Regions from separate parts of the Variovorax sp. AC194 genome, predicted to be linked through region 2. Evidence: predicted binding sites of a transcription regulator. Region 2 holds the regulator's gene; each other region holds the start of a gene.
What was found. The regulator LexA, encoded in region 2, represses DNA repair genes until DNA is damaged. The targets are predictions, from matches to a motif close to ACTGTATNNNNATACAGT.
Positions count from the first base shown of each region.

Region 1: the regulator LexA is predicted to act here: its motif matches at 5,070-5,087, upstream of recA (recombinase RecA).
Region 3: the regulator LexA is predicted to act here: its motif matches at 2,769-2,786, upstream of ACZYRS_RS28845 (putative DNA modification/repair radical SAM protein).
Region 4: the regulator LexA is predicted to act here: its motif matches at 1,763-1,780, upstream of ACZYRS_RS22575 (DNA topoisomerase IV subunit B).

Region 1 is NZ_OZ409823.1:360,730-368,464, reverse strand. Features, by position in the region: gene sucC (ADP-forming succinate--CoA ligase subunit beta) at 1-983, opposite strand, end outside; gene argC (N-acetyl-gamma-glutamyl-phosphate reductase) at 1,190-2,113, shown strand; gene ACZYRS_RS01760 (hypothetical protein) at 2,135-2,863, opposite strand; gene ACZYRS_RS01755 (SRPBCC family protein) at 2,968-3,402, opposite strand; gene recX (recombination regulator RecX) at 3,380-3,844, opposite strand; gene recA (recombinase RecA) at 3,896-5,005, opposite strand; gene ACZYRS_RS01740 (MarR family winged helix-turn-helix transcriptional regulator) at 5,153-5,638, shown strand; gene ACZYRS_RS01735 (response regulator transcription factor) at 5,703-6,374, shown strand; gene ACZYRS_RS01730 (sensor histidine kinase) at 6,460-7,735, shown strand, end outside.
Region 2 is NZ_OZ409823.1:3,440,793-3,448,527, reverse strand. Features, by position in the region: gene adk (adenylate kinase) at 1-396, shown strand, start outside; gene ACZYRS_RS16520 (asparaginase) at 426-1,388, opposite strand; gene lexA (transcriptional repressor LexA) at 1,462-2,145, shown strand; gene ACZYRS_RS16510 (hypothetical protein) at 2,284-2,649, shown strand; gene ACZYRS_RS16505 (D-2-hydroxyacid dehydrogenase family protein) at 2,749-3,756, shown strand; gene ACZYRS_RS16500 (MFS transporter) at 3,761-4,918, shown strand; gene ACZYRS_RS16495 (3-hydroxyacyl-CoA dehydrogenase) at 5,073-6,593, shown strand; gene ACZYRS_RS16490 (oxepin-CoA hydrolase, alternative type) at 6,629-7,408, shown strand; gene ACZYRS_RS16485 (Crp/Fnr family transcriptional regulator) at 7,470-7,735, shown strand, end outside.
Region 3 is NZ_OZ409823.1:6,081,778-6,089,512, forward strand. Features, by position in the region: gene ACZYRS_RS28835 (ureidoglycolate lyase) at 1-35, opposite strand, end outside; gene ACZYRS_RS28840 (UdgX family uracil-DNA binding protein) at 32-1,477, opposite strand; gene ACZYRS_RS28845 (putative DNA modification/repair radical SAM protein) at 1,488-2,747, opposite strand; gene ACZYRS_RS28850 (Rieske (2Fe-2S) protein) at 2,872-3,222, shown strand; gene ACZYRS_RS28855 (YbhB/YbcL family Raf kinase inhibitor-like protein) at 3,246-3,800, shown strand; gene ACZYRS_RS28860 (hypothetical protein) at 3,851-4,084, shown strand; gene ACZYRS_RS28865 (LysR family transcriptional regulator) at 4,069-5,001, opposite strand; gene ACZYRS_RS28870 (3-hydroxyacyl-CoA dehydrogenase NAD-binding domain-containing protein) at 5,147-7,282, shown strand; gene ACZYRS_RS28875 (acetyl-CoA C-acyltransferase) at 7,297-7,735, shown strand, end outside.
Region 4 is NZ_OZ409823.1:4,751,676-4,759,410, reverse strand. Features, by position in the region: gene ACZYRS_RS22590 (class I SAM-dependent methyltransferase) at 1-259, opposite strand, end outside; gene ACZYRS_RS22585 (hypothetical protein) at 276-416, opposite strand; gene ACZYRS_RS22580 (MFS transporter) at 434-1,657, opposite strand; gene ACZYRS_RS22575 (DNA topoisomerase IV subunit B) at 1,813-3,801, shown strand; gene ACZYRS_RS22570 (hypothetical protein) at 3,836-4,294, shown strand; gene ACZYRS_RS22565 (lytic transglycosylase domain-containing protein) at 4,314-5,204, shown strand; gene ACZYRS_RS22560 (Kelch repeat-containing protein) at 5,218-6,339, shown strand; gene parC (DNA topoisomerase IV subunit A) at 6,392-7,735, shown strand, end outside.

The DNA of each region.
Region 1 (7,735 bases), 3.1 Mb from region 2:
ATGGTGTCGCACTTCATGATGCCGCCGAAGATGTTCACGAGGATGGCTTCCACGTTCTTGTTCTTCAGCATGATCTTGAAGGCTTCGGTGACCTTCTCGGGGGTGGCGCCGCCGCCCACGTCCAGGAAGTTGGCCGGCTCGCCGCCGAACAGCTTGATGGTGTCCATGGTGGCCATGGCCAGGCCCGCGCCGTTCACCAGGCAACCGATGTTGCCGTCCAGCGAGATGTAGGCCAGGTCGAACTTGGAGGCTTCCACTTCGGCTGCGTCTTCCTCGTCCAGGTCGCGCAGCGCGACGATGTCGGGGTGGCGGAACAGCGCGTTGCTGTCGAAGTTGAACTTGGCGTCCAGCGCCATGACGTTGCCCTTGCTGTCACGGTTGAGCGGGTTGATCTCGACCAGCGAGGCGTCCGTCTCCATGTAGCAGGTGTAGAGCTTCTTCAGGATGTCGACCGTCTGGGCGGTCGAGTCAGCCGGCATGCCGATGCCGTCGGCGATCTGCTTGGCCTGTTCGTCGGTCAGGCCCTTTTCGGGGTCCGCGAACACCGTGATGATCTTCTCGGGCGAGGAGTGGGCCACTTCCTCGATGTCCATGCCGCCTTCGCTCGAAGCGATGAAGGCCACCTTCTGGGTGGCGCGGTCGGTCACGGCCGAGACGTAGTATTCCTTGTTGATGTCGGCGCCATCTTCGATGTAGAGGCGGCGCACCTTCTGGCCTTCGGGGCCGGTCTGGTGGGTCTTGAGCTGCATGCCGAGGATTTCACCGGCGAGCTTCTTGACGTCTTCGATCGACTTGGCGACCTTGACGCCGCCGCCCTTGCCGCGGCCACCCGCGTGGATCTGGGCCTTGACGACCCAGACCGGGCCTCCAAGCTTCTGGGCGGCTTCGACAGCCTCCTGAACCGTATAGGCCGGGATGCCGCGCGGCACCGGCACGCCGAACTTGGCAAGGATTTCCTTGCCTTGGTACTCGTGAATCTTCATGAGGGATGTCTCTCGGAAGGAGGAGGTTGAGAACGGGAGATCTGGGGTCTGAGGCTTCTTTGGCTCTGTTGCTCGCGGGCGACGGCAGCCTGACGGCTGGGGGCGGCGAACAACCGCGGACTGTATCATGGTGCGCCGCACCAATACTCGACGTGCGGTTGCGGTCAATACGTACTTTCTTCTAGTCACTCTACGCACACTCCGATATGGCCAAGGTTTTCATCGACGGCGAAGCCGGCACCACCGGCCTTCAGATTCGCGAGCGGTTGCAGACGATGCCGAACATCGAGCTCGTGAGCATCGCGCCCGAGCTTCGAAAAGACGTGAACGCCAAGCGCGAGCTGATGGCCGGCGTCGACCTCGTGGTGCTGTGCCTCCACGACGACGCGGCCCGCGAGTCGGTCGCCCTGATCGACCAGCTCTCTGGCAAGAAACCCAAGATCATCGACGCCTCCACCGCGCACCGCGTGGCGCCCGGCTGGGTGTTCGGCTTTCCCGAACTGGTCCAAGGTCACTGGCAGGCCGTGGCAAAGGCCGACCGCGTGGGCAACCCCGGCTGCTATGCGACCGGCGCCATCGCCATCGTGCGTCCGCTGGTCGACGCGGGCATCCTGCCCGTCGACTTCCCGGTGTCGCTCCCTTCGGTGAGCGGCTATTCGGGCGGCGGGCGAGCCATGATCGAGGAGTACGAGGGCGGCAAGGCGCCGCTGTTCGAGACCTACGCGCTGGGCCTGAAGCACAAGCACATTCCCGAAATCATGAAGTACACCGGCCTCACGCGCCGCCCCGTCTTCATTCCCTCGGTGGGCAATTTCAAGCAGGGCATGCTGGTGCAGTTGCCGCTGCATCTGGACCTTCTGCCCGGCAAGCCGAAGTCCGGCGACCTGCAGGACGCGCTCGCCGCGCACTACGCGCGCAGCAACACGCCCGAGCAGTTCGTGAAGGTGCTGCCGCCCACCGAGAACGGCAAGCTCGATGCGCTGGCGCTAAACGACACCAACGAGCTCGAGATCCGCGTGTTCCCGAACGAAGACCACCGCCATGCCGTGGTGATCGCGCGCCTGGACAACCTCGGCAAGGGCGCCAGCGGCGCCGCGGTGCAGAACCTGAAGCTGATGCTGGCGCTCTGAGCGCCACGCACCTTTTCCGTCTTACCTGACGAGCCAGAGGCCCACGCCCAGCAACACGGCGTGCGCGCCCAGCGCGATGTAGAGCGGCTTGCGCGACGGCGTCGACATCTCCTGCAGCGTCTCGTTGATGCGGCGCGTGAGCAGTGCGCGCAGGGCCGGGTCTTGCGCCGCGCCCTCCCCCGCCACCGGCTCGCCATGTTCGACGCGGCCTTGCTGCCACTCGGCCAGCATGTCGCTCAATGGCAGGCGGTTCACCACGAACGCCACCACCGACCGCACCGCCCTGCCCTCGCCCAGCACCGGTGCGAGCTGCTTGGTCAACGCATCGACCGACAGCCAGTCGGCCGTGCGCTGCAGCGCGCCGTGCGTGCGCGGCATCGCCTCGATGCGGCCCGCGACAGCGCCCGCCAAACGCTGCGACACCGCCTCGCCACGCGCCGCGACCAGGTGCTGCATCGCCTTGGCGCGCCCCTGCTGCACGCCCAGCATCGCGTAGACGACCACGAACAGCAGCAGCAGCACCGCGACCAGCACCGGCGGCGAGGTGACGAGCGCCACGATGGCGCCCGCACCACCGGCCCGCGCCGCCGGATTGCCGGGCCCGTTCAGCTGGCTCAGGTAGAAAAAGAAGACACCGCCACCGAGCACGATGCCCAGCAGCACGCCCTTGATGACCGAGCCGGCGAAGCTGAGGCCGGCCTTGGCGCCGGTGCGGACGAGAGACGGTTGGCTGACAGGTTCAGATGGCATGAGGGCTCCTCCGGGATTTTTTTGGAAAACCGGCGCATGCGACGCCGGTCGCCGCAGATCATGCCATCGCCGCCCTGCCGCGCCGCACCGCAGGCGTGATCGGCTCAGCCCGCTTCGAGCAGCCGCTTGAGCGACTGCAGGTCGCGCGCGATCCACGCGGCATCGCGCTCGAAGGCCGCATCGTCCATGTGCGGCTGGCGCAGCAGCGTGAACTGCAGCTCGCAGGCATCGGGCGCCACGCCGATCACGCGGAACGGCAAATAGACCTCGGGCACGCCCTCGGGTGCGACCCAGTGGTCGAGCACGCCCAGGTCATTGGCGGGCGCGAAGCGCATGCGGGCATCGCCGCTCTCGGGCGTGCGCACGATCCAGTGGTCGCCCTGCGGCAGCAGCGCGCTCTTGGCGAGGCCACTGGCCCAGTCGGGCAGGCGCGCCGGATCGGCGGCGACCCGGTAGGCACGGCGCCACTCGCAGGCCACGCGCTGCACGATGACGCGCGACTGCGCGCCGCGGTCTTCATTCGTCTGCTGTTGGTTCATCGAAATCGCTCCTGAGCACCTTGGACACGACGGCGCCCGAGAAACCGCGCGCCATCAGGAATCGCATCTGCTTGCCCCGCTCCTTCGCATCGGCCGGCGGCGCGTCGAAGCGGCGGCGCCAGAGGGCCGTGGCGCGTTCGACCTCGGTGTCCCGCAGGCTGGCCACCGCCTCGGCGATGGCCTCGGGCGCAATGCCCTTGGCCTGCAGTTCCTGCCGCACCCGCAGCGCGCCCGACCGGGCCGCGCGCTGGTTCAGCACCGAGGCCACCACGCGCGGCTCGCTGATGAAGTCCTTGGCGACCAGTTCGTCGAGCGCCTTGGCCAGCGTGCCGGGTTCTTCTTCGTGCTTCGCGAGCTTGCGCTCCAGCTCCGCGCGCGAGTGCTCCCGCTGACTCAGGAGCCGCAGCGCGCGGCCTTTGAGGGAAGGAGCACCGAAAGCCATTCGAAGGACCAGGACCGCTCGCGCGGCCCCTGAAAGGCCGCCCGATCGAACTTACTCAGCCGCCTTGTCGGCCTTGGGCGCCTTGGCGGGCTTCTCGGCCTTCTCGGGCTCCGAGCCTGCATCGGCGGCCAGCAGCGGAATGCCCAGCGACTCGCGCACCTTGTTCTCGATCTCGCGCGACAGCTCGGGGTTCTCGCGCAGGAACTCGCGGGCGTTGTCGCGGCCCTGGCCGATCTTCTCGCCGTTGTAGGCGTACCAGGCGCCCGACTTGTCGACGATCTTGGCCGTGACGCCCATGTCGATGATTTCGCCTTCGCGGCTGATGCCCTCGCCGAACAGGATGTCGAACTCCGCCGTCTTGAACGGGGGGCTCACCTTGTTCTTCACCACCTTCACCTTGGTTTCGTTGCCGATGGCCTCGTCGCCCTTCTTGATGGTGCCGATGCGGCGGATGTCCAGGCGCACCGAGGCGTAGAACTTCAGCGCGTTGCCGCCGGTGGTGGTTTCGGGCGAACCGAACATCACGCCGATCTTCATGCGGATCTGGTTGATGAAGATGACCATGCAGTTGGTCTTCTTGATCGTGGCCGTGAGCTTGCGCAGCGCCTGGCTCATCAGGCGAGCCTGCAGGCCGGGCAGCGAGTCGCCCATTTCGCCTTCGATTTCGGCCTTGGGCGTGAGCGCGGCAACCGAGTCGATGACGATCAGGTCCACGGCGCCCGAGCGCACCAGCGAATCGACGATCTCGAGCGCCTGCTCGCCGGTGTCGGGCTGGCTGATCAGCAGGTCCGACAGGTTCACGCCGAGCTTCTGGGCGTACTGCACGTCGAGCGCGTGCTCGGCGTCGACGAAAGCGCAGGTGCCGGCCTGCTTTTGCATGGCGGCGATGACCTGCAGCGTGAGCGTGGTCTTGCCCGAGGATTCCGGGCCGTAGATCTCGATCACCCGGCCGCGCGGCAGGCCGCCGACGCCCAGGGCGATGTCCAGGCCGAGCGAGCCGGTGGAGACGACCTGGATGTCTTCCAGCGCCTCGCCTTCGCCCAGCCGCATGATCGTGCCCTTGCCGAATTGCTTTTCGATCTGGGCCAGCGCGGCTTGAAGAGCCTTGGCCTTTTCACTGTTGGCGACCGAGATGCTTGCGCCCTTGACGACTGCGTCCATGTGGAAATCTCCTTGAAAATCAACGGTTTGTGTCTGGTTTCAATCCATCTGCTTTTAATCACAGGCTGGATGCTTGAACAGTAGTGTAGGGGTTGATGGGTTTCCGTAAACCCATTTTTTAGTCAGTTTGATTTACCATCTGGTGCCATGGCCGAAGCCGCTTTCCCGACCGATCCCGACGCCTGGCGCCAGACCCACCTGGGCCGCCTGCTGGGCCATGCGATGCGCCGTTTCGACGAGCGCGTGCTGGAGCTGATGGCGCACGACGTCGATGTGCCGCTCGCCCTCTCGAACCTCGCCGCGCGCGCCCAGGTGAGCGCCGCGCACATCCACATCACCCGGCATCTGGCGCGCGAGGGTTCGCGCCTCACCGAAATGGCCGAGCGCGCCGGCATGACCAAGCAGGCGATGGGCGCGCTGGTGGACCAGTGCGAGGCCTGGGGGCTGGTCACGCGCGGGCCCGACCCGCTCGATGCGCGCGCGCGGCGCGTGCTCTTCACCGCCGACGGCCTGGCCTGGCTCGACGCCTTTCGCAGCGCCGTGACGCAGGCCGAGCGCGAGTTCCGCAGCAGCGTCGGCGACGAGATCGCCACCGTGGTAACCATCGGTCTGGAAGCCTACACAGCGGGCTAGACTCGCCCGGAGAGACAAATGTGAATGGCGCCCGCACGGCGCCCGAACCGGCCGGAGGTGGCTCATGCGAATACTGATTGCCGAAGACGACCAGGTGCTCGCCGATGCCCTGCTGCGGAGCCTGCGCACCTCGGGCGCGGCGGTCGATCATGTGGCCAACGGCTCGCAGGCCGACACCGCGCTCATGACGCACAGCGAGTTCGACCTGCTGATCCTGGACCTGGGCCTGCCCAGCCTGCACGGCATCGAGATCCTCAAGCGCCTGCGCGCCCGCGGCTCGCAACTGCCCGTGCTGGTGCTCACCGCGGCCGACAGCGTGGAAGAACGCGTCAAGGGCCTGGACCACGGCGCCGACGACTACATGGCCAAGCCCTTCAGCCTGCAGGAACTCGAGGCGCGTGTGCGCGCCCTCACTCGTCGCGGCATGGGCGCCACCAGCAACGCGATCCGCCACGGGCCATTGGTCTACGACCAGGCCGGCCGCGTGGCCACCATCGACGGCAAGATGATCGAACTCTCGGCGCGCGAGCTCGGCCTGCTCGAAGTGCTGCTGCAGCGCGCCGGCCGCCTCGTGAGCAAGGACCAATTGGTCGATCGCCTCTGCGAATGGGGCGAAGAGGTGAGCCTGAACGCGATCGAGGTCTACATCCACCGCCTGCGCAAGAAGATCGAGAAGGGCCCCGTGCGCATCGCGACGGTTCGGGGCCTGGGCTACTGCCTCGAAAAGATCCAGTGACGGTGGCGCAGCCGCCCCGCATGCGCCGAATGCACCACGTGCGCGATTTGCGCCACGTGCGCGGCATGCCGAAGGGCTCGGTCCGATGAAGTTGTTCCAGCGCGCGCAGCGCTCGTTGTTCGGCGAGATCCTCGACTGGATGCTCACGCCGCTCCTGCTGCTGGTGCCCGTGAGCATCGGCGTCACCTGGCTGGTGGCGCAGGGCATCGCCAACGCGCCGTTTGACCGCGCGCTCGAACACAACGTGAAGGCGCTGGCCGAACTGGTGACGGTGAAGGACGGGCAGACGCAGTTCGTGCTCTCGCAGCCCGCGCGCGAGATCCTGCGCGCCGACAACGCCGGCCACGTGTACTACCAGCTGCTCGACGGCCACGACACGCTGCTCAGCGGCGATCGCGAGCTCCCGATGCCCGGCCTGGACGAGCCGCTGCCCCCCGGCCAGGTCTTCCTGCACAACAGCGCCCTGCATGGCAAGGAAGTGCGCGTGGCCTCGCTGTGGATCGCCAGCGGCGTCGAAGACGTGCCGCCCACGCTGCTGCAACTGGCCGAGACGCGCGAGAAGCAGTCGGTGCTCGCCATCGAGATCATCAAGGGGGTGCTGCTGCCGCAGTTCGCGATCCTGCCGCTCGCGGTGCTGTTGATCTGGCTCGCGCTGGTGCGCGGCATCAAGCCGCTGTCGGTGGTGGAAGCGCGCATCCGCGAGCGGCGGCCCGGCGACCTGAGCCCGCTCGATGAATCGTCGGTGCCGCTCGAAGTGGTGCCGCTGGTGTCGTCGGTCAACGAGCTCTTGAACAAGCTCAACGATTCCATCGACACGCAGAAGCGCTTTCTCGCCGACGCGGCCCACCAGCTCAAGACGCCGCTCGCGGGCCTGCGCATGCAGGCCGACCTGGCGCAGCGCGAAGGGGCCAACGCCGATGAGCTCAAGCAATCGCTCAAGCAGATCGGCCGCGCCAGCGTGCGCGCCACGCACACGGTGAACCAGCTGCTCTCGCTCGCGCGCGCCGAGGGCAACAGCGCCAACACGCACCGCCAGCCCTGCGACCTCGCGCGGCTCACGATCGAGGTGGTGCGCGAAGCGGTGCCGCGCGCGATCGAAAAGCGCATCGACCTGGGCTACGACGGCGCCGAGGCCGGCGCGCCCGGCGTGATGTTCGAAGGCAACCCGACGCTGCTGAAGGAGCTGGTGCGCAACCTCGTGGACAACGCGATCAACTACACGCCCTCCACGCCCGATCACCCCGGCGTTATCACCGCGCGCGTGCTGGCCGACCCCTTCGGCCATGTGCTGCTGCTGCAGGTGGAGGACAACGGCCCGGGCATCGCCGAGTCCGACCGCGAGCTGGTGTTCGAGCCCTTCT
Region 2 (7,735 bases):
CGCACCATTCCGCAGGCCGATGCCATGAAGGCCGCGGGCGTCAAGCTCGACTACGTGCTCGAGATCGACGTGCCCTTCGGCGACATCATCGAACGCATGAGCGGCCGCCGCTCGCACCCGGCATCGGGCCGCACGTATCACGTCAAGTTCAACCCGCCCAAGACCGAAGGTAAGGACGACGTGACCGGTGAAGACCTGATCCAGCGCGAGGACGACAAGGAAGAAACCGTGGGCAAGCGGCTCGAGGTGTACAGCCAGCAGACGCGCCCGCTGGTCGACTACTACTCGGCCTGGGCCAAGGCCGATCCGGCCGCCGCGCCGAAGTACCGCGCCATCAAGGGCGTCGGCACGGTCGACGAAATCACGCAACGCGCCCTGGCGGCACTGAGCAGCTGATTCCCGCCGCCCTTCGACGGGGCGGCTATTTATTTCCCCAGCAGTTCCAGCATCAGCGCGATGCGCGCCTTCACGGGCGTGAGCGCGCCTGCATCGCGCAGCCGGTCATCGGGCTTCGGCAGGATGCGGCCACTGGTGCAACGCGTCGCGCGCAGCACCGCGATGCCGGCGTCCTGTGCCTTGAGCGCCGCGGCTTCCAGTGCGTGGTGCACGGTGCCATTGCCGGTGGTGGCGATGACCAGCCCGCGGACTGGTTCCTCCGCGCCCTCCCGCAGTAGCGCATCGACGATCGCGCCGCTCGCACCGGCATGGCTCATGACGATCTCGACCCGAGGCCAAGGCCCGGACGTGCTCAGCGCCTTCGACGATTGAGATGACGGCGCAGCCGGCCACTCTCTCACGCGCCGCACCGCGCCCTCTTCCACATAGCCGATCGGCCCTGCATCTCCAGATGCGAAAGCATCGAGCCGGTACGTGTGCACCTTCTGCACATCCACCCCGCTGTGGACCGTGCCAGCACACACCGCCACTACGCCCTGCGCGCCCACCATCGCCGCGACCGCGATCGCATCGCGCACGTTCTGCGGACCGTCCGGCGAGAGCGCCGTGGCCGGGCGCATCGCGCAGGTCAGCACCACGGGCTTCGCCGACGCCAGCACCGAGTGAAGGAAGAAGGCCGTTTCCTCGAGCGTGTCGGTGCCATGGCTGATCACCACGCCGGCCACGTCGGGCTGTGCGAGCCAATGCACGCAGCGCTGCGCGAGCTTCTGCCAGATGTCGAACGACATGTCCTTGCTGTCGAGCTGCGCCACCTGCTCCGCCAGTAAAGCGATGCCCTCGGGCGCATCGATGCCGCCCAGGAGGTCCGCCACGCCCACCTGCCCGGCGGTGTAGCCGATGTTGTCGCCGCTGCTGGAGGCCTTTCCGGCGATGGTCCCGCCGGTGCCCAGGACCACCACGCGACGCACTTCGGGCAACGGCAAATGGGCCATGACTTGTCAACTTCCAAAAACTGGTTAAAAATACAGGTACTGGATATCTAGCCAGTGCCGCAAGGAACCACATATGCAGTTCGCCGTGAAGCTTACCGCCCGCCAGCAGCAGATCCTCGACTTGATCCAGAGCGCCATCGCGCGCACCGGTGCGCCGCCCACGCGCGCCGAAATCGCCAACGAGCTGGGGTTCAAGTCGGCCAACGCCGCCGAAGAGCACCTGCAGGCGCTGGCACGCAAGGGCGTCATCGAACTTGTCAGCGGCACCTCCCGCGGCATCCGCCTCAAGGGCGACGCGCTGCGTTCGCTCAACGAAACGCGGCATCGCGAAGGCGGGCAGTTCTCGCTGTCGCTGCCCGGCATGGCGCAGCTGGCGCTCCCGCTCATCGGTCGCGTCGCGGCCGGCTCGCCCATCCTGGCGCAGGAGCACGTCGACCAGACCTACTACGTCGAGAACACGCTCTTCCAGCGCCAGCCTGACTACCTGCTCAAGGTGCGCGGCATGTCGATGCGCGACGCCGGCATCATGGACGGCGACCTGCTCGCCGTGCAGGCCACCAAGGAAGCGCGCAACGGCCAGATCGTGGTCGCGCGCCTGGGCGACGAAGTCACCGTCAAGCGCCTGAAGCGCAACAAGCAGGTCATCGAGCTGCACGCCGAGAACCCCGACTACCCGACCATCATCGTGCAGCCCGGTGAGCCCTTCGAAATCGAAGGCCTCGCGGTCGGCCTCATCCGCAACACCATGCTGATGTAGGCCTCGCGGCCTGCTTGCAGCAGCACCCCATCCGGCCTCGACAGGTGGCGGGCGTATGGCGCGAAGTCGCCATCACCCTGTCGCGGCCGATTCAAGAAATCCTGCCTGTGTTCAACCTCAGACTTTTTTGGAGTTCACATGGGAATCGCCCTCCTCGCCATCGCTGATTTCTGGATGCCGCTGCAATCGCTTGCAAGCCGCCTGATGCCCGCCCGCCGCACCCGTCACCGGGACAGCAGCGACACCGCCGCCGGACTGCGCTACGTGGCCGTGCGCCCGGCCTGCACCGCGCGCACCGCAGGCACGCCTGCACCGACGACAACCGCCACAGCGCCGGCACGCCCGCTGCGCGTGGTTCGCGTGATCGACGGAAAAAGCCAGGACCGCAGCCGCATGGTGATCTCGGGCCGCATGGCCGATGTCTGCGCGGAGCTCGACCGGCTGGCCGCGCTCGAAGCGGCGGAAACCATGCGCTCGGTGCCCCGCTCCACCCGTCTGCACTGAGACATTTCCCCGGGAGAACCGCTCCAGAAGCACCCCGGGGTGGGTATCCAAACGTTCACTGGCGCGACATCCCAATGCTGCGAGGCACAATGGCACGCCATGAACATTGTGATCCTCGACGATTACCAGGACGCCGTGCGCAAGCTGCGCTGCGCCGCCAAGCTGGACGCGTACGCGGCCAAGGTCTACACCAACACGGTCAAGGGCATCGGGCAACTGTCGGTTCGCCTGAAGGACGCCGACGTGATCGTGCTGATTCGCGAGCGCACCCACATCTCGCGCCAGCTGATCGAGAAGCTGCCCAAGCTCAAGCTCATTTCGCAGACCGGGCGCGTCGGTGGCCACATCGACGTCAATGCCTGCACCGAGCGCGGCGTGGCGGTGGCCGAGGGCACGGGCTCTCCGCAGGCACCGGCCGAACTCACCTGGGCGCTGATCATGGCGGCCATGCGCCGGCTGCCGCAGTACATCAGCAACCTCAAGCACGGGGCGTGGCAGCAGTCGGGCCTCAAGTCGGCGTCGATGCCGCCCAATTTCGGCCTCGGCTCGGTGCTCAAGGGCAAGACGCTCTGCATCTGGGGCTATGGCCGCATCGGTCAGTTGGTCGCGCGCTACGGACAGGCCTTCGGCATGCAGGTGGTGATCTGGGGACGCGAGGCGAGCTGCGCCAAGGCGCGCTCCGACGGCTTCCAGGTCGCGCAGAACCGCCACGAGTTCTTCGCCGCGGCCGACGTGCTCTCGGTGCACCTGCGGCTCAACGAGGAAACCAACGGCCTCGTCACGCTCGAAGACCTGTCGCGCATGAAGCCGACGGCGCTCTTCGTGAACACTTCCCGCGCCGAACTGGTCGAGGCCGATGCCCTGCTCGCCGCGCTCAATCGCGGACGCCCGGGCCTCGCAGCCATCGACGTGTTCGAAAGCGAGCCGCCGCTGCAGGGCCACGCGCTGCTGCGCCTGGAAAACTGCATCTGCACGCCGCACATCGGCTACGTGGAGCAGGACAGCTACGAGAGCTACTTCGGTCAGGCTTTCGACAACGTCGTGAGCTTCATCAAGGGCAATCCCACCAACATCGTGAATCCCGGCGCGCTGCAGGTTCGCCGGTGATTCCATGAGTCGGCCTGCGCCCCGGGGCGCGCTCTGGGCGCTGCTGGCCGGCAATTTCGTGATCGGCACGGGCGTGATGGTGGTGCCCGGCACGCTCAACGAGATCAGCGCCTCGCTTTCCGTCACCGCTGCGACGGCGGGCCAGCTGATCACCGCGGCAGCGATCGTGATGTGCCTCGGCGCACCGCTCCTCGCCGCCCTCGTCGCAGGCTGGGACCGCCGCCAGCTCCTGGCCCTCACGCTCCTCTGGTACGCCGCCGGACACGCCCTCTGCACGCTCATGCCGAGCTTCGGCACCCTGCTGCCGGTGCGCATGCTCACGGTGATCGCACCCGCGATCTTCACGCCGCAAGCCGCGGCCTGCGCCGGCATGCTGGTGCCGCCGGAACACCGCGGGCGCGCCGTCACCTTCGTCTTCCTCGGCTGGTCGATGGCCTCGGTGCTGGGCCTGCCCATCGGTGCGCTGATCGGCGGCCACCTCGGCTGGCGCATGGCCTTCATGGCCATCGCGATGCTCAGCATCGTGAGTGCGGCGTCGATCTGGCTCACGCTGCCCACCGGCATCCGCCCCGCCGCGCTCACGGCTGCTGCGTGGTCGCGCGTGCTGCGCAGCCCCGTGCTGATGGGCATCGTGTTGGTCACGGCGCTGCAGGGCTCGGGGCAGTTCGTGCTGTTCAGCTATTTCGGCCCCGTGCTCAAGCAGAGCTTCGGCGCGGACGCCAACACGCTGAGCCTGATGTGGGCGCTGTTCGGCGCTTTCGGGCTGATCGGCAACATGGTGGTCAGCCGCTTCATCGATCGTGCGGGCGCCGGCCGCATGGTGCTGCTGACGAGTTCGCTGATCGCGCTGAGCCTGTTCCTGTGGCCGTTCGCGAGCACGCTCGCCTGGCTGGCCGTGGTGATCGTGCCCTGGGGCCTGGGCTGTTTCGCCACCAACTCGGCCCAGCAGGCGCGGCTGGTGGGCCTCGCACCCGCGCTCGCGCCGGGCTCCGTGGCGCTCAACAGCTCGGGCATCTACATCGGCCAGGCCGTCGGCGCGGGGCTGGGCGGCTGGCTGCTGGCGAACGACGCGGCGCCGTGGATGAGCCGGGTCGGCCTCGCGCTGCTGTTGCTGGCCATCAGCCTGAGCGTGGCCATCGACCGCAGCCGTCGTCCGGCCTGAAAAAAGCGGCCCCGCGTAAGACCCGGGACGCATCGCCCGCGCGGGATTGCAAAATCGGAGGCTGCCGACGCTCGCCAGCCGCCCGCCAGCCGCTCTCGGCCAGCACCTGCGCGTCAGGCCCCCATACCACTCAACCAGCGAAAATCTTCATCAAATGACAGTGAACTACCAAAGGATCGGGCTCATCGGCGCTGGCGCCATGGGTCGCGGGATCGCGCAGATCGCCGCGCAGGCCGGCAGCGAAGTGCTGCTTCTCGACAGCTTTGCAGGCGCCGCCGAGCGCGGACGCGAAGCCCTCATCGCCCAGTGGAACAAGCTGCACGAAAAGGGCAAGCTTGAGGCCGCGGCCCGCGATGCGCAGATCGCGCGCGTGCAGGCCGTCGACTCGATCCAGGCGCTCGCCGGCTGCGACCTCGTGATCGAGGCGGTGATCGAAGACCTCGAGGTCAAGCGCAAGCTCTTCCGTGAAATCGAGACCGTGGTGGGCCCGACGGCCACGCTGGTCACCAACACCTCGTCGCTCTCGGTCACGGCCATCGCGGCCGGACTCTCGCATCCGGAGCGCTTTGCGGGCTTTCACTTCTTCAACCCCGTGCCGCTCATGAAGGTGGTCGAGGTGGTGGCGGGCTTCAAGACTGCGCCCGAGGTCTGCAAGCAGCTGGCCGGCTACGCGGTGCAGATGGGCCACAGCGCGGTGCAGGCGCAGGACACGCCCGGCTTCATCGTCAACCACGCGGGCCGCGGCTACGGCACCGAGGCGCTGCGCATCGTGGGCGAAGGCGTGACCGATTTCGTGACGATCGACCGCATCCTGAAGGACCAGGCGGGCTTTCGCCTCGGCCCGTTCGAGCTGCTGGACCTGACGGCGCTCGACGTGTCGCACCCGGTGATGGAGTCGATCTACCACCAGTACTTCGAGGAGCCGCGCTTTCGCCCGAGCGTGATCACCGCGCAGCGCCTGGCGGCCGGCGCGCTCGGCCGCAAGACCAACGAAGGCTTCTACCGCTACACCGACGGCGTGATGCAGCAGACGCCCGAGGCGCCCGCGCCCGTGGTCGACGGCACGCCCTCGGTCTGGGTCTCGCCGCGCGCCGCGCGCCGAGCCGAGCTGCTGCGCCTCGTCAACACGCTGGGCGCGCAGATCGACAGCGGCGCCACCGCCGCGCCGCATTCGCTGATCCTCGTGGCTCCGCTGGGCTTCGACGTGACCACCGTCGCGGCCGTCGAACGCCTGGACGCCACGCGCACCGTCGGCATCGACATGCTGATCGACGACGCCGCCACCAAGCGCCGCGTGCTCGCCACCAACCCGGCCACCCGCCGCGACATCCGCGATGCCGCGCACGCCCTCTTCGCGCGCGACGGCAAGGCGGTGAGCGTGATCCGCGACAGCGGCGGCTTCGTCACGCAGCGCGTGATCGGCACCATCGTCAACATCGCCACCGACATGTGCCAGCAGCGCGTGTGCTCCCCGGCCGACCTGGAGACCGCGGTGCAGCTGGGCCTGGGCTACCCGCGTGGCCCGCTCGCGATGGGCAACCTCTACGGCCCGACCAACATGCTGGAGGTGCTGTTCAACCTGCAGACCGTCTACGGCGATCCGCGCTATCGCCCGAGCCCGTGGCTGCGCCGCCGCGGCGCGCTGGGCCTGAGCCTCTTGCACGAAGAAGAATAAACAGACAACCAACCCACTGGAAACGCGACACAGCGATGACCGCCGAACTCAAGAGCACCAGCGAAGGCAGCACCATGGTGCTGACGATCGCCAACCCCACCCAGCGCAACGCCCTGGGCCCCGAGATCTACGCCGCGGGCATCGAGGCGCTCAACGGCGCCGAGAGCAGCGCGGAGATCCGCAGCGTCGTCATCGTGGGCGAAGGCGCGTGGTTCTGCGCCGGCGGCTCGCTGCAGCGCCTCCTGGCCAACCGCGAACTCGACCGCTCGGTGCAGGCCGAGAGCATCGAGGGCCTGCACAACTGGATCGATTCGATCCGTACTTTCCCCAAGCCGATCATCGCGGCCGTCGAAGGCGCCGCGGCCGGCGCGGGCTTTTCGCTCGCTCTCGCCTGCGACTTCGTGGTGGCGGCGCGCGATGCGGTGTTCGCGGCCTCGTACAGCAACGTGGCGCTGTCGCCCGACGGCGGCTTGAGCTGGCACCTGGGGCAGCAGCTGCCGCGGCAGCTGGCCAGCGAATGGCTCATGAACGGCGAGCGCATCGGTGCGCCGCGCCTGCATGCGGCCGGTCTCGTGAACGAGCTCACCGAGAACGGACAGGCGCTCGCGGGTGCCCTGGCGCTGGCGAAGAAGCTCAACGCCCGCGCGCCCAACTCGCTGGCCAGCATCAAGGAACTGCTGAGCGAAGCACGCGGCGCCACGCTGGCCGCGCAGCTGTCGCAGGAGCGCGACCATTTCGTTCGCAACCTGCACCATGCGAACGCGGGCATCGGCATCGCCGCGTTCCTCGACAAGAAACCGCCGCAGTACGAGTAGCGCCTTCCGGCGTCGCTCCCGTGACACCCCCCAGCTTTTCAGTCGCCGAGAGGACAGACCAATGGACGACCCCATTCTTACCATCGAAGAACGTGAAGCGATCAACAGTGGTCGCTGGTTTTCTTCCCTATCTCCATCGCTACGGCACGACATCCTCCGATGCGCTTTCGTCAAACGCTACAAGGACGGCGACCTGATCGCCGCACGCGGCGACCCACCCGAACACTGGATTGCCTGCGCCAAGGGCGCGGTGCGGGTCAGCTCGACGGCCGTCTCGGGCAAGCAGGTGACGCTGACCTACGTGGAGCCGGGCATCTGGTTCGGCGA
Region 3 (7,735 bases), 2.6 Mb from region 2:
ACGCGCAGCGCGGCGGCGGGTGATTCGTCGTTCATGGCGCAGTTGCAGCAGAAACCGTGCCGCGCGCGCGTTCGAGGTCATCCAGCCAGCGGGCATAGGCTTCGGCGCGCTCGCCGTCCGCGAGGCGCAGCAACGCGGAAGGATGCAGGGTCACGAACACGGGCCGGCCATCGCGGCGCTCATGCAGCCACGCCCCGCGCTCGGCCTGCACCGCCACCGGCCGGCCCAGCAACGCGCGCGCCGCGGTCGCGCCGAGCGCCACCAGTCCCTGGGGCCTCACGAGCGAGATCTCGCTGTCGAGCCAGTGCGCGCAGGCGTCGGCCTCGCGCTGCGCCGCGGTCTTGTGGATGCGGCGCTTGCCGCGCAGCTCGTACTTGAAATGCTTGACGGCATTGGCCAGGTAAACGCTCTCGCGCGCCCAGCCCAACTGCGCCATCGCGCGGTCGAGCAGTTGGCCGGCCGGGCCGACGAAGGGGCGGCCGGCCAGGTCTTCTTGGTCGCCGGGTTGTTCGCCGACCAGCATGTGCTGCGGCGCCAGCGGGCCTTCGCCGCACACGGCCTGCGTGGCGAGCGCGCCGATCGGGCAATCGCGGCAGGCGTGCGCGGCGGCGCGCAGTTCGGCCAGGTCGGCGGGCGCCACGCCATCGGCCGGCCGCAGGTGCAGCGGCATCGGCGCGCGGATGCGCCGCGCCGCCGTGGGCGGCGCATCGATCATCGACTGGCTGCGCGCCTGGGCCGCGTCCGTGAGCGGCTGGATCAGCGCGGCCTCGGGCAGGTTGTGCCAGTAGCGGCGCGGCATCTCGCGCCGCATCATCGCGACCTTCAACCGCGCCGGGTTGAAGATGTGCTCGTAGTAGGTGAGCCAGAGCTGCTCGCCCGCATCGGGCGGCGGCTTCTCTCGGCGGTCGGCGCCCTCGCCGAAAGCCAGCGCCTGGCCGTCCCACTCGACGCAGCGCTCGGGCGTGAGGATGGCCCAGCGCATCTGCGCAAAGCGGCGCGCGAAGAACGGCGCGTTAGCCTCCACGATGTGGTGGTCGGGCTCGAACCACGCGACGTGGCGCTCCAGGCCGTCTTCGCCCATGACCTTGGTGAAGCGCACGAAGGCGCGCATCTTGTGGATGTCGCGGTGCACGGCCTTGGCCATCTGCTGCGCCTGCAGCATGTCGGCATCGAGCGGGTCGTGTCGCAACGCGGGCTCGTGCGCGAGGCGCCAGAGCAGGCGGTACATCAGCGCGAAACGCTGCGGGTCGCGGTGCAGGATGACGTCGCCGCACAGCGCGACGAAGGAGGCGGGCACGGCGTGCGGCGCGCCAACGATGGGTGGTGCCGGCGCGGCGTCGTTCGCTTCGTCGAACAGTCCGGCACCCCGCTCCCCGTTCCATTCGACACGGTCCGGCGGCACGCCCTCGGTCAGCAACTGCCGCGCATGCCGACGGAAGGCGTCGAGATCGATCGGGTCATCGAGCCGCACGTGCATGGCGTCGCATTCAGAACAGCGACGCCTGCGCCGCTGGCGGCTGCGCAACAGGCGCCGCTGCAGCCATCGCGCCCGCCGCGGGCCGGTGCCCGTCGGCCACCACGAACGGCAGCACCTTGCGTGCCGGCACATGCAGCCGCCGCAGGTCGTCCGCGCGCACCCGGCGCACGCGCCGCGCCTGCAGCAGCCGCTCTACGGCTTTCACGCCGAGCCCCGGCACGCGCAGCAGCATCTCGCGCGGCGCGTGGTTCAAATCGACCGGAAAGCGCTCGGCATGCGCGAGCGCCCAGGCGAGCTTGGGATCGACATCCAGCCGCAGCAGGCCGTCGGGCGCGGCGACGATTTCCTGGTGCTCGAAGCCGTAGAAGCGCATGAGCCAGTCGGCCTGGTAGAGCCGGTGCTCGCGCATCAGCGGCGGCGCGACCAGCGGCAGCGCGCGCGCCGCATCGGGGATCGGGCTGAAGGCCGAGTAATAGACGCGCTTCAACTTGTAGGCACCGTAGAGCGTGGCGCTGGAGGCCAGGATGTGCCGGTCGTCGGTGGCGTCGGCGCCCACGATCATCTGCGTGCTCTGGCCCGCGGGCGCGAAGGGCGGCGGCTTCGCGGCAACGGGCGCCGCGCCGGGGAGCGCGCGGATCGGCACCACGCGGCGCGCCTCCTCGCGCGTGTCGTCGATGCGCAGGCGCAGCCGCGCCATCGAGCGGCGGATCGCGCTCTCGTCCTTCTCGGGCGCGAGCGCCTGCAGGCCCTCGGTGGTGGGCATCTCGACGTTGATGCTGAGCCGGTCGGCATAGCGGCCAGCGCGCGCGATGAGTTCGTCGCTCGCGTCGGGAATGGTCTTCAGGTGGATGTAGCCGCGAAAGTCGTGGTCCTCGCGCAGCTGGCGCGCCACCTCGACCACCTGCTCCATCGTGTGGTCGGGCGACTTGATGATGCCGCTCGAAAGAAACAGCCCCTCGATGCAGTTGCGGCGGTAGAAATCGAGCGTGAGCTGCACCACCTCCTCGACGCGGAACCGCGCGCGCGGCACGTTGCTCGATGCGCGGTTGACGCAGTAGAGGCAGTCGTACTGGCAGTGGTTGGTGAGCAGCACCTTCAGCAGCGAGATGCAGCGGCCGTCGGGCGCGTAGCTGTGGCAGATGCCGGCGCCCTCGGTCGATCCGATGCCGCGCCCGCCCAGCGAATCGCGCGGCTGCGAGCCACTGGACGCGCACGAGGCGTCGTATTTGGCGGCGTCCGCAAGGATGGCGAGTTTGCGCTGGAGGTCCACGGGAGGTTCGAGCTGGAAAATACTGTATGAATATACAGTTTTCAAATCCCCATGTCGGAAGAAGGCGCAAGCTGGCCGCGTTGCATTGCGCAGGGGCCGACCCCTCGGCTACCCTCGGCGGCAGATGACGTCACCTGCCCCCAGCGATACCGCAACCCCCCGCCTGATTTCCCCGAGCCTCGCCGACGGCGGCCTCGCGGCCACATTCACGACGCCCGACGGCGCGCCGGCCTTCGCAGTGCGCTGGCACGGCACCGTCTACGGCTACCTCAACCAATGCCCGCACGCCGGCGGCCCGCTCGATTTCGAAGGCCAGGTCCTCGAAAGCTCCGGCCGCTTCCTGATGTGCGCGCGGCACGGCGCGATCTTCGAGCCGGACACCGGCAAGTGCGTCGGCGGCCCCTGCCGCGGCGCGCGGCTCGCACCGCTCGCGGTCCGCGAAGAAGCGGACGGCAGCGTGTGGCTCACCGATTGACAACAACCACCCCTGGAAAACACATGCGTACCCTCTCCCTTTCGACCCTCGCCGTCGCAGCCCTCCTCTCCGGCTGCGGCGCCATGGCGCCGGCCACCGGCGGCAAGACCCCGACCGGCCTGAAGGTCACCTCGACCGCCTTCGCCGACAACACCGTCATCCCGGCCGAACATGCGGGCGTGGGCGACTGCGGCGGCAAGAACGTCTCGATGCCCGTGGCATGGACGCAGTTGCCCGCCAAGGCGAAATCGGTCGCCGTGCTGCTGTCGGACCCGGACGGCGCGCTGGGCCTGGGCGTCTCGCACTGGGTGGCCTACAACATCCCGGCCGAGCGCGGCCAGTTGAAGGCGAACGAGACGGGCGGCTTCACCGTGGGCCCGAACGTGGCGGGCGCGGCGGCCTACCGCGGCATGTGCCCGCCCGTCGGCGACCATCCGCACCACTACGTGCTGACCGTGGTGGCCTCCGACCTCGCGCCGGGCGCGCTGCCGGCGGGGCTCACGCGCGATGCGCTGCTCGCGGCGCTCAAGGGGCACGCGCTGGGCGGGCAGAGCGTGGTCGGGCTCTACAGCCGCTAAAGTCGCAGGCTCCTTTCACGTCACACATGCGCAGCGATGCGCATCCACCGATGCGCCGCTTCACCGCACTCCTGGCTCTTCTTCCCATCGCGCTCATCGCCGCCGGCTGCGCCTCCTCGCGGCCCGCGCCGCGCGTCAGCTTCCTGGGCGATGGCGTCTTCAAGTCGCCCACCGCACAAGACGCCGAGGCCTACTGCCGCAACTTCGGCGCGCCGCTGCGCTACCTCGACCCGAAGGCGGCGCGCCTGGCGCCCGACAGCGAAGTCACCTACCGCTGCGACTGAGCGACTGACTGACCGCCCGGCTGCGCGCCGGCCGCCCGCACCCGCTCCAGGATGAAGTCGATGAAGGTGCGGATTGCGCGCGTGTGCTGCCGGTTGGGCATGTAGAGCATGAACATCTGCGTGCCGAAGATGGACAGGCGCCAGTCGTCCAGCGTGGTCAGCACCTCGCCCTTGCGCACGTCTTCCTGCACCACGTAGTCGGGCACGAGGCCGATGCCCAGGCCCGCGAGGATCGCCTGGCGCAGGAACAAAAAGTTTTCCGAGATCAGCGTCGGCTCCAGGATCACCTCGCGCCGCGTTTCGCCCTGGTAGGCGGACACGCGCAACTGCCGGCCGATGACCGCGGCGGTGACCACGGGCGCGCCCTGCAGTTCGTCCAGCTGCACGGGCAGCGGATGTTTTTCCGCATAGGCGCGTGAGGCGCACGCCACGTAGCGCACCGGCCCCAGGTCGCGCGCCACGAGGTTCTGCGGCGGCTCGGGAATCACGCGCACCGCGATGTCCACCTCGTCGCGCAGCAGGTCCTCGATGCGGTTCTCGAACACCACGTCCAGCACGATGCCGGGGTACTGGCGCTTGAAGTCGATGAGCCAGTCGGCCATCACCAGCTGCCCGTAGCCGCTGGGCACGCTCAGCCGCACGCGGCCCTGCAGGCCTTCGCCCAGCGTGGTGACCGACTCGCGCGCGGCGATCAATTCGGTCTGGATGGCCACGCCGTGCTGGTACAGGCGCAGGCCGATCTCGGTCGGCTCGGCGCGCCGCGTGGTGCGCCGCACGAGTTGCGCGCCGACCGAGCGCTCCAGCTGGTTCAGGTGGTAGCTGACGTTGGCGCGGCTCATCTTGAGCCGGCGGGCGGCGGCGCTCAGGTTGCCGGCGTCAAGGATTTCCACCAGCAGGGTGAGCGATTGGAGGTCCATGTGACGATTGTGTCAAAAATCCTTTGACAGTCTGTCAACCGTCTATGCAATTGTCAAAGCGCCGATGCGGGCCAAGAATGCGGGGTTCACCCCAGAGCCTCGGGCCCCTCACGCAGCAGGGCCCGCCAACGCAAGAGACAAGCACATGGCCACCACCACCCCGAGCACCCCCACGTCTTCCGGTCCCGTCACCTTTCAGCGTCATGGCGACGTGTTCGTGGTGACCATCGACAACCCGCCCGTCAACGCCCTGGGCGTGGATGTGCGCCGCGGCCTCGTGGCCGCCATCGCGGCGGCCGAGGGCGACAGCGGCGCGAAGGCGGTGCTGATCGTCGGCGCGGGCCGCAACTTCATCGCGGGCGCGGACATCCGAGAATTCGGCAAGCCGCCGCAGTCGCCCTCGCTGCCCGAGGTGTGCCTCGCGATCGAGAACTGCGCGAAGCCGGTGATCGCCGCCATCCATGGCGCGGCGCTCGGCGGCGGGCTCGAGGTGGCGCTCTCGGCGCACTACCGCATCGCCTCGCCCACGGCCAAGCTGGGCCTGCCCGAAGTGGCGCTGGGCCTCTTGCCCGGCTCGGGCGGCACGCAGCGCGCGCCGCGCCTCATCGGCGTGAAGCCCGCGCTCGAGCTGATGCTCAGCGGCCGCCACGCGGGCGCGAAGGAAGCGCTGTCGCTCGGCCTCGTCGATCGCCTTGGCACCGACGCCGACGCACGCGCCGAAGGCCTCGCCTACGCGCAGGAACTCATCGCCGGCAACGCCCCGGTGCGCCGCACGCGCGAAGCCGCGGGCCTGGCCGACCAGGACGCCGCCCGCGCCGCGCTCGACGCCGCGCGCGCCGACACCGCCAAGAAGAGCCGCGGCCTCTTCTCGCCGATGAAGATCATCGAAGCCGTCGAGGGCGCGCTCACGCTGCCCTTCGACGAAGGCATGGCGCTGGAGCGCAAGCTCTTCTTGCAGTGCATCGACAGCCCGCAGCGCGCGGGCCTCATCCACGCCTTCTTCGCCGAGCGCGAAGTGCTCAAGGCGCCCGAGACCCGGTCCGCGAGCCCGCGCAAGCTCGAGTCGGCCGGCATCGTGGGCGGCGGCACCATGGGCGCGGGCATCGCGGTGGCGATGCTCGACGCGGGCCTGCCGGTGACCATGATCGAGCGCGACGAACCCAGCCTCGCGCGCGGCCGCCAGCACGTCGAGAAGGTGTACGACGGCCTCATCGCCAAGGGCCGCATGACGCCCGAGACCAAGGCCGCCGTCATGGCGCGCTTCAGCGGCTCCACGTCGTACGACGCGCTGGCCGGCGTCGACATCGTGGTCGAAGCCGTGTTCGAAGAGATGGGCGTGAAGAAGGCCGTGTTCGCCGAGCTCGACCGCGTGTGCAAGAGCGGCGCGGTGCTCGCCACCAACACCTCGTACCTGGACATCGACGAGATCGCCGCGAGCATCAAGCGCCCGCAGGACGTGGTGGGCCTGCACTTCTTCTCGCCGGCCAACATCATGAAGCTGCTGGAGATCGTGGTGCCCGCCAAGGTGAGCGCCGACGTGGTGGCCACCGGCTTCGAGCTCGCCAAGAAATTGAAGAAGGTGCCGGTGCGCGCGGGCGTGTGCGACGGCTTCATCGGCAACCGCATCCTCGCGGTGTACCGCCAGGCGGCCGACCACATGATGGAAGACGGCGCCTCGCCCTACCAGATCGACGAGGCGGTGCGCGAGTTCGGCTACCCGATGGGCCCGTTCCAGGTGTCGGACCTCGCGGGCGGCGACATCGGCTGGGCCACGCGCAAGCGCAAGGCCGCCACGCGCGACCCGCAGGCGCGCTACGTGCAGATCGCCGACCGCATCTGCGAGCGCGGCTGGTTCGGCCAGAAGACCCAGCGCGGCTACTACCTGTACCCCGAGGGCGCGCGCACCGGCTCGCCCGACCCGGCGGTGCTGGCCATCATCGATGCCGAGCGCGAGCGCGCGGGCATCGTGCGGCGCAGCTTCACGAACGAGGAAATCATCCGCCGCTACATGGCCGCGATGGTCAACGAGGGCGCCAACGTCGTGCTCCAGCGCATCGCGCTGCGCCCGCTCGACGTGGACGTGACCTTCCTCTACGGCTACGGCTTTCCGCGCCACCGCGGCGGCCCGATGAAGTACGCGGACACCGTGGGCCTGGCCAAGGTGCTGGCCGACATCCGCGAGTTCGCCAAGGAAGACCCGATCTTCTGGAAGCCGTCGCCGCTGCTGGTCGAACTGGTCGAACGCGGCGCTGATTTCTCGAGCCTCAATCAATCCGAATAAACAGGAGCACATCCATGCGCGAAGCCGTCATCGTTTCCACCGCCCGCACCCCGCTCACCAAGGCGCACCGCGGCGAATTCAACATCACCCCCGGCCCCACGCTGGCGGCCTTCGCGGTGAAGGCCGCGGTCGAGCGCTCGGGGCTGGACCCGGCGCTCATCGAGGACGCGATCCTGGGCTGCGGCTACCCCGAAGGCACGACCGGCCGCAACGTCGGGCGCCAGGCGGTCATCCGCGCGGGCCTGCCGATCAGCATCGCCGGCACCACCGTGAACCGCTTCTGCGCCTCGGGCCTGCAGGCGATCGCGATGGCCGCGGGCCGCATCGTGGTGGACGGCGCGCCGGCCATGATCGCGGGAGGCGTCGAAAGCATCTCGCAGATCCGCAGCCGCAGCGTCACCGACAGTGGCGACAGCGGCATGGACCCGTGGATCGTCCAGCACAAGCCCGACC
Region 4 (7,735 bases), 1.3 Mb from region 2:
AAGACTGGCCCGAGAAAGGCCAGGGGCCGGATTCGATGTCGGCCATGACGGTCCGGCCGAAGGCGCCTGCTGCCCCAATGGCTTCCGGCGACCGGTCGACGCCCGTCACGGGGTGCCCGCGCCCGGCAAACCACTGCATGTGCCGGCCCGAGCCGCAGGCCACGTCGAGCACGGTCGCATCGGCGGCCAGCAGGTGCGACCAGCGCACGATCCATTCCGAAGGCGCACCCGTTCCGTGCGATGGCGCTGCATCTTTCATGGCAGATCGGCCCGCCTCAGAAGCACGACCACACCTGGTCGACCAGCGTCACGAGAAATTCCGGAGGGGTATAGAGCATGAATACGCCCCCCAGCGCCGCCAGCACGGCCGCGAGCCAGCCGGCGTGGGCGAGGTGGTGGCGCATCTGCGAGGTCATGGTCCGATTGTCCGCAATCAGCCCGGCACCGCCGCCGGTCCGGTCCCGCGGGCGATGGCGTGTTCCTTGACCGGCAGGTTGATCAGCGCCGCGAACACGCCCAGCGCGATCGCGATGTACCAGACGATGTCGTAGCTCCCGGTGGTGTCGTACAGGTAGCCGCCCAGCCACACGCCCAGGAACGAGCCGACCTGGTGGCTCAGGAACACGAAGCCGCTGAGCATCGACAGGTGCGCCACCCCGAAGATGCCCGCCACGATCGCGTTGGTCGCGGGCACGGTCGAGAGCCAGAGGAAGCCCATCGCCGCCGAGAACACGTACACGCTGACCGGCGAGATCGGCACGATCAGGAACAGCGCGATCGACACCGCCCGCGCGAAGTAGATCACCGCGAGGATCTTGCGTTTGGCCAGCGTCTGCCCCAGCAGCCCGACCGTGTAGGTGCCGAACACGTTGAAGAGCCCGATCAGCGCCAGCGCATAGCCGGCCACGTCGGCCGACAGGCTCCGGTCGCGCAGGTACGTCGGCATGTGGATGCCGATGAACGCCAGCTGGAAGCCGCAGACGAAATAGCCCGCCATCAAGAGGCCGAAGCTCGGGTAGCGGAAGGCTTCGCCCACCGCCTGCAGCACCGACTGCTCACGATGGCCGGCCAGTGCCTCGCGCCGCGGTTCGCGCAGGCCGAAGGCCAGCGGCACGATCACCAGCACCAGCACCGCGAGCACCGCCAGCGCGGTCTGCCAACCCAGATGGCCGATCAGGCGCCCCTCGATGGGCGCCATCAGGAACTGGCCGAACGAGCCGGCCGCCGCTGCCACGCCCATCGCCCAGGAGCGCCGCTCGGCCGGAATCTGCCGCCCGATCACGCCGTAGATCACCGCGTAGGTGGTGCCGGCCTGCGCCGCGCCGATCAGCACGCCCGCGCTCAGGGTGAACAGCAGCGGCGTCGGCGAATGCGCCATGCCCAGCAGCCCCAGCCCGTAGAAGATCGCCCCGCCGATCAGCACCCGGAACGCGCCGAACCGGTCGGCCAGCATGCCCGCGAACACACCGAAGATGCCCCACGAGAGGTTCTGGATCGCCAGCGCGAAGGAAAAGGTCTGTCGGCTCCAGTCCTGCGCCTGCGTGATCGGCTGCAGCCAGAGCCCGAAGCCGTGGCGGATGCCCATCGAGAGCGTGACGATCATGGCGCCGCAAAAGAGCACTTGCTTGATCGATAGGGTGGGCGTTGGAGCTTGCATGCCGTCGAATGTAGCCACTTGCGTGCTGCGGCAGGCGGGCGGGCGGCCGAAGCCATTGATGATTTATCGGGGCCGTTTCAATGCGCATCCGGCATCAAAGCGCCTGCTGTATGGGTATCCAGTTGTTTGGTGGCGACTGACTACAATCCGCCCCCATGGCGACTTCCCCCAAGACATCCTCAGATTCCGCTTCCGGCTACTCGGAAGGCTCCATCCGCGTGCTCAAGGGCCTCGAGCCCGTCAAGCAGCGCCCGGGCATGTACACCCGGACCGACAACCCCCTGCACGTCATCCAGGAAGTGCTCGACAACGCCGCCGACGAGGCGCTGGCCGGCCACGGCAAGAAGATCAAGGTCACGCTGCACGCCGACAACTCGGTGAGCATCGAGGACGACGGCCGCGGCATCCCGTTCGGCTTGCACCCCGAAGAAAAGGCCCCGGTGATCGAGCTGGTGTACACCCGCCTGCACGCCGGCGGCAAGTTCGACAAGGGCTCGGGCGGCGCCTACAGCTTCTCGGGCGGCCTGCACGGCGTGGGCGTGTCGGTGACCAATGCGCTGTCCAAGCGGCTCGAAGTCACCACCCACCGCGAAGGTTCGATCGCCAAACTCACCTTCAGCGGCGGCGACGTGATCGAGCCACTCGAGATCCGCAAGCTCGAAGCCGGCGAGCGCAAGCAAGGCACCACGGTGCGCGCCTGGCCCGACGCCAAGTACTTCGAGACCGCCGCGCTCCCGATGAGCGAGCTCACGCACCTCCTGCGCAGCAAGGCCGTGCTGATGCCCGGCGTGAGCGTCACGCTCACGGTCGAGAAGACCAAGGACACGCAGCAGTGGCTCTACAAGGGCGGCCTGAGCGACTACCTCATGCAGACGCTCAACGGCGACCCGGTGATCCCGCTTTTCGAGGGCAGCGGCCATGCCGACAAGAACGCCGACAACTTCGCCGAAGGCGAGGGCGCCGACTGGTGCGTGGCCTTCACCGAAGACGGCCAGCCGGTGCGCGAGAGCTACGTCAACCTGATCCCCACCAGCGCCGGCGGCACGCACGAGAGCGGCCTGCGCGACGGCCTCTTCACCGCCGTGAAGGGCTTCATCGAGCTGCATTCGCTGCTGCCCAAGGGCGTGAAGCTGCTGCCCGAAGACGTGTTCGCGCGGGCTTCGTATGTGCTCAGCGCCAAGGTGCTCGATCCGCAATTCCAGGGCCAGATCAAGGAGCGCCTGAATTCGCGCGACGCGGTGCGGCTGGTGTCCAGCTTCGTGCGCCCCGCGCTGGAGCTCTGGCTCAACCAGCACGTCGACTACGGCAAGAGGCTGGCCGAGCTGGCCATCAAGGCCGCGCAGACCCGCCAGCGCGCCGGCCAGAAGGTCGAGAAGCGCAAGGGCTCCGGCGTGGCCGTGCTGCCCGGCAAGCTGACCGACTGCGAGAGCAAGGACATCAGCCACAACGAAGTCTTCCTGGTCGAGGGCGACTCGGCCGGCGGCAGCGCCAAGATGGGCCGCGACAAGGAAAGCCAGGCCATCCTGCCGTTGCGCGGCAAGGTGCTCAACACCTGGGAAGTGGAGCGCGACCGGCTCTTCGCCAACACCGAAATCCACGACATCTCGGTGGCCGTGGGCGTCGATCCGCACGGCCCGAGCGACACGCCCGACATGAGCGGCCTGCGCTACGGAAAGATCTGCATCCTCTCCGACGCCGACGTGGACGGCTCGCACATCCAGGTGCTGCTGCTCACTTTGTTCTTTCGCCATTTTCCGAAACTCATCGAAACCGGCCACGTGTATGTCGCCAAGCCGCCGCTGTTCCGCGTCGATGCGCCCGCGCGCGGCAAGAAGCCGGCCTCCAAGGTCTACGCGCTCGACGAGGGCGAACTCACCGCCACGCTCGACAAGCTGCGTAAAGACGGCGTGCGCGAAGGCGCCTGGAGCATCAGCCGCTTCAAGGGCCTGGGCGAGATGAGCGCGGAACAATTGTGGGAAACCACGCTCAATCCCGATACCCGGCGCCTGATGAAGGTCCAGCTGGGACGCTTCGACTTCACATCCACCCAGGGCGAGATCACCAAGCTCATGGGCAAGGGCGAAGCGGCCGCCCGGCGCGAGCTGATGGAACTGCGCGCCGACGACGTCGATATCGACGTCTGATTTCCCGGACCCGAGGCATTCTTCACGACAGGGCATGAACAGGCACCAGATCATCTGCGGTTCGTTGGCATGGGCTTGCGCCGCGGGCGCGATCCTCATGGTGGCGCGCGCCCATCCGGTGGTCACGCCGCCGGACATGCTCTTTGCCGGCCTCGTTGTCCTGCTGGCAGTGCTGTTCGTCTGGATGGGCTGGTGGGACGACGCGGCCAACGACGGCCCCGAACCCAGCTGGCTGGAGCGCGCCGTGGCCACCGGGTGGCTGTGGATGCGCCGGATCGTCTGCTGGACCGCGGCCGCCGCCTTTCTCGCGGTCGCCGTGAGGCTGCTCGCCGATGGCATCGAAGTGCGGCAGGTGCCGTTCTTCCTCGCCGCGGTGATGCTGGGCGTGCTGCTGATCTGGGTCGGCCTGAAGGGCACGGGGCGCGTGCGCAGCCTGAGCGACGACGCCGCGGTCCACGCCGGGCGCCGCAAGCGCTACGGCTGGTGGTTCTGAGGCAAGGGCCCGCATCGCCATGACACGCTGGCTTCGTCCGTTCCTCCTGTGTGCGGCCCTCGTGCTGTCGCAGCAGGGCGCGCACGCCGCTGACATCTACGGCTACATCGACAGCAAGGGCGTCGCGCACTTCGCCTCCGAGAAGATCGACGAGCGTTACCAGATCTTCTTTCGCGGCGGCCAGAGCTTCGACACGGCGCAGGGCATCTCCCCGCTCGGGCGCAACGGCCGCAAGATCGACGGCAAGGTGCCGCCCGCGTCGCAGACCCTGCTCGCGCTCTTCGAAGCCTCGCCCAGCTACAAGACCGCCAAGTCGGCATTGCGCGATGCGTCGAACAAGCATTCGATCGACTACGAACTGCTGCAGGCGCTGATCGCCACCGAATCGGGCTTCGACGCGCAGGCCGTCTCGCCCAAGGGCGCGATGGGCCTCATGCAGCTCATGCCCGCGACCGCGCAGCGCTACGGCGTCGCGGCGGACAAGCGCAGCACCATCGAGAAAAAGCTGTTCGACCCGCGCATCAACATCGCCGCGGGTTCGCGGTACCTGCGCGACCTGATCGCGATGTTCCCGGGGCAGATCGAACTCGCGCTCGCCGCCTACAACGCGGGAGAGGGCGCGGTGCAGCGCGCGGGCAACAAGATCCCGAACTACAAGGAAACGCAGAACTACGTGCAGACCGTGCTGCAGCTGTACGCCTACCTCAAGCCCTCGGTGGCAACGGGCGGCGGCGGCGCGCGCGGCGGCAAGACGCCGGGGCGCATCCGCATGGAGCTGGTGGTGCCCAAGGGCGGGGCGCTGGGCCGTGGCAACATGCCGCCCGATTCGCCCGGCGGCATGCCCGCGATGCCAGACATTCCCGAGCAACCGCAGGTGCCGGCCGGCGCGGTCGAGCCGCCCGTGTCCTGAAGAGGAGCCAGCCATGCACCGTCGAAGCTTCGTCCTCGCGACCGCCGCCTGCGCGGTGGGCGGCGCCGCGCGCGCCCAGCATGCGGCCACGCACGACACGCTGCCGGCAGCGCCTTCGTCGAAGGAACCCTACGCGCGATTGCAAGGCGGCGTGCCGCACCACATGACGCCCGAGCAGGAATCGCAGCGCGTCACCGACAGCCCCGCGCCGGCCGGCCCGCAAGGCCGCTGGATGGCGCGCGCCGCCTTGCCGATCCCGCGCAGCGAAATGGCCTGGGCGACCGCCGCGATGGGCCGCATGCACGTGGTCGGCGGCTACGGCGAAGGCGCGGTCAACCGCGACTACCACCACATCTACGACCCGAAGGCCGACCGCTGGCTCGACGGCGCGCCGCTGCCGCGCGGCGCCAACCACGTCGCGGTGACGGCCGAGGACGGTCGCGTCTACGCGCTCGGCGGCTTCGTCGAGCAGAACCGCCGCTCGGACACCAACGCCTTCGTCTACGACATCGCCGCCAACCGCTGGAGCGCGATTGCGCCGTTGCCGCGCCCGCGCGGCGCGGCAGCCGCGGTGATGCTCGGCGGCGCGCTGCACCTGATCGGCGGCGCTTCGGAGCCCGCGGCCGAGCGCGCGAGCGTCGGCTGGCACGAGGTGTACGACCCCAAGGCCGACCGCTGGACGGCACGCAAGCCGCTGCCCGGCGCGCGCGACCACGTGGGCTGCGTCTCGCACGGCAACCAGATCCACGTGATCGGCGGGCGCTTCAACACCTTCGAATACAACACCGACCTGCACCACGTCTACCTGCCCACGCGCGACACCTGGGAGCTGCGCGCGCCGCTGCCCACCGCGCGCTCGGGCCATGGCCTCGTGGTGTACCGGGGCCGCTTCTTCGCCATGGGCGGGGAGGGGGGCTTCCTCGTGGGCGGCGTGCCGCGCCAGGCCAAGGTGTTCGGCCAGATGGAAAGCTACGATCCCGTGGACGACACCTGGCAGCGCCATGCCCCGATGACCACGCCGCGCCATGCCGTGGGCGCCGCGGTGATCGGCGACTTCATCTACGTGGCCGGCGGCGGCGCGGTGCTCGGCGGTGCCGTGCAGTCCGCGGTGCACGAGGCTTTCACATTGGGCTGAGCGCGAACGAAGCGCACGGCCTGCAGCAACTGTTTTTCTTTCTCTCTTCTTCATGGACGACTCCCAACCTCCGCTCGATCTCGCCGGTCCCACCGACGGCGACACCACCCTCACGCTGGCCGACTACGCACAGACCGCCTACCTCGAATACGCGCTCAGCGTGGTCAAGGGCCGCGCGCTGCCCGATGTGTCCGACGGCCAGAAGCCGGTGCAGCGGCGCATCCTGTACTCGATGTCGCGCATGGGCCTCGGCTTCGGCGGCACCAACGGCACCGTGGGCGCCAAGCCCGTCAAGAGCGCGCGCGTGGTCGGCGACGTGCTCGGCCGCTTCCACCCGCACAGCGACCAGGCCGCCTACGACGCGCTGGTGCGCATGGCGCAGGACTTCTCGCAGCGCTATCCGCTGGTCGACGGCCAGGGCAACTTCGGCAGCCGCGACGGCGACGGCGCCGCGGCCATGCGCTACACCGAGGCGCGCCTCGCGCGCATCACCAGCCTCCTGCTCGACGAGATCGACGAAGGCACGGTCGACTTCATTCCCAACTACGACGGCAGCACCGAGGAGCCGCGCCTCCTGCCCGCGCGGCTGCCCTTCACGCTGCTCAACGGCGCGAGCGGCATCGCCGTGGGCCTGGCCACCGAAATCCCGAGCCACAACCTGCGCGAGATCGCCGACGCGTGCGTGGCGCTCATCAAGTCGAACGGCAAGCTGAGCGAAGAAGAGCTCCTGGCCATCGTGCCCGGCCCCGACTACCCGGGCGGCGCGCAGATCATCAGCGGCGCGAGCGACATCGCCGACGCCTACCGCACCGGCCGCGGCTCGCTCAAGGTGCGCGCGCGCTGGAAGATCGAAGACCTCGCGCGCGGCCAGTGGCAGCTCGTGGTGAACGAGCTGCCGCCCGGCGTGAGCACGCAGAAGGTGCTCGAAGAGATCGAGGAAATCACCAACCCGAAGGTCAAGGCCGGCAAGAAGGCGCTCTCGGCCGACCAGACGCAACTGAAGGCCGCGATGCTCTCGGTGCTGGACGTGGTGCGCGACGAATCGAGCAAGGACGCCGCCGTGCGCCTGGTGTTCGAGCCCAAGACGTCCCGCATCAGCCAGGAAGAATTCATCACCACGCTGCTCGCGCAGACCTCGCTGGAGACCTCCTCGTCGATCAACCTGACGATGGTGGGCATCGACGGCAAGCCCACGCAGAAGTCGCTGCGCCAGATGCTCAACGAGTGGATCGCGTTCCGCGAGATCACCGTCGAGAAGCGCTCGCGGCATCGGCTGAACAAGGTGCTCGAGCGCATCCACATCCTCGAAGGCCGGCAGCTGGTGCTGCTGAACATCGATGAGGTGATCGCGATCATCCGCGCGGCGGAAGATCCAAAGGCGGCGCTCATCGCGCGC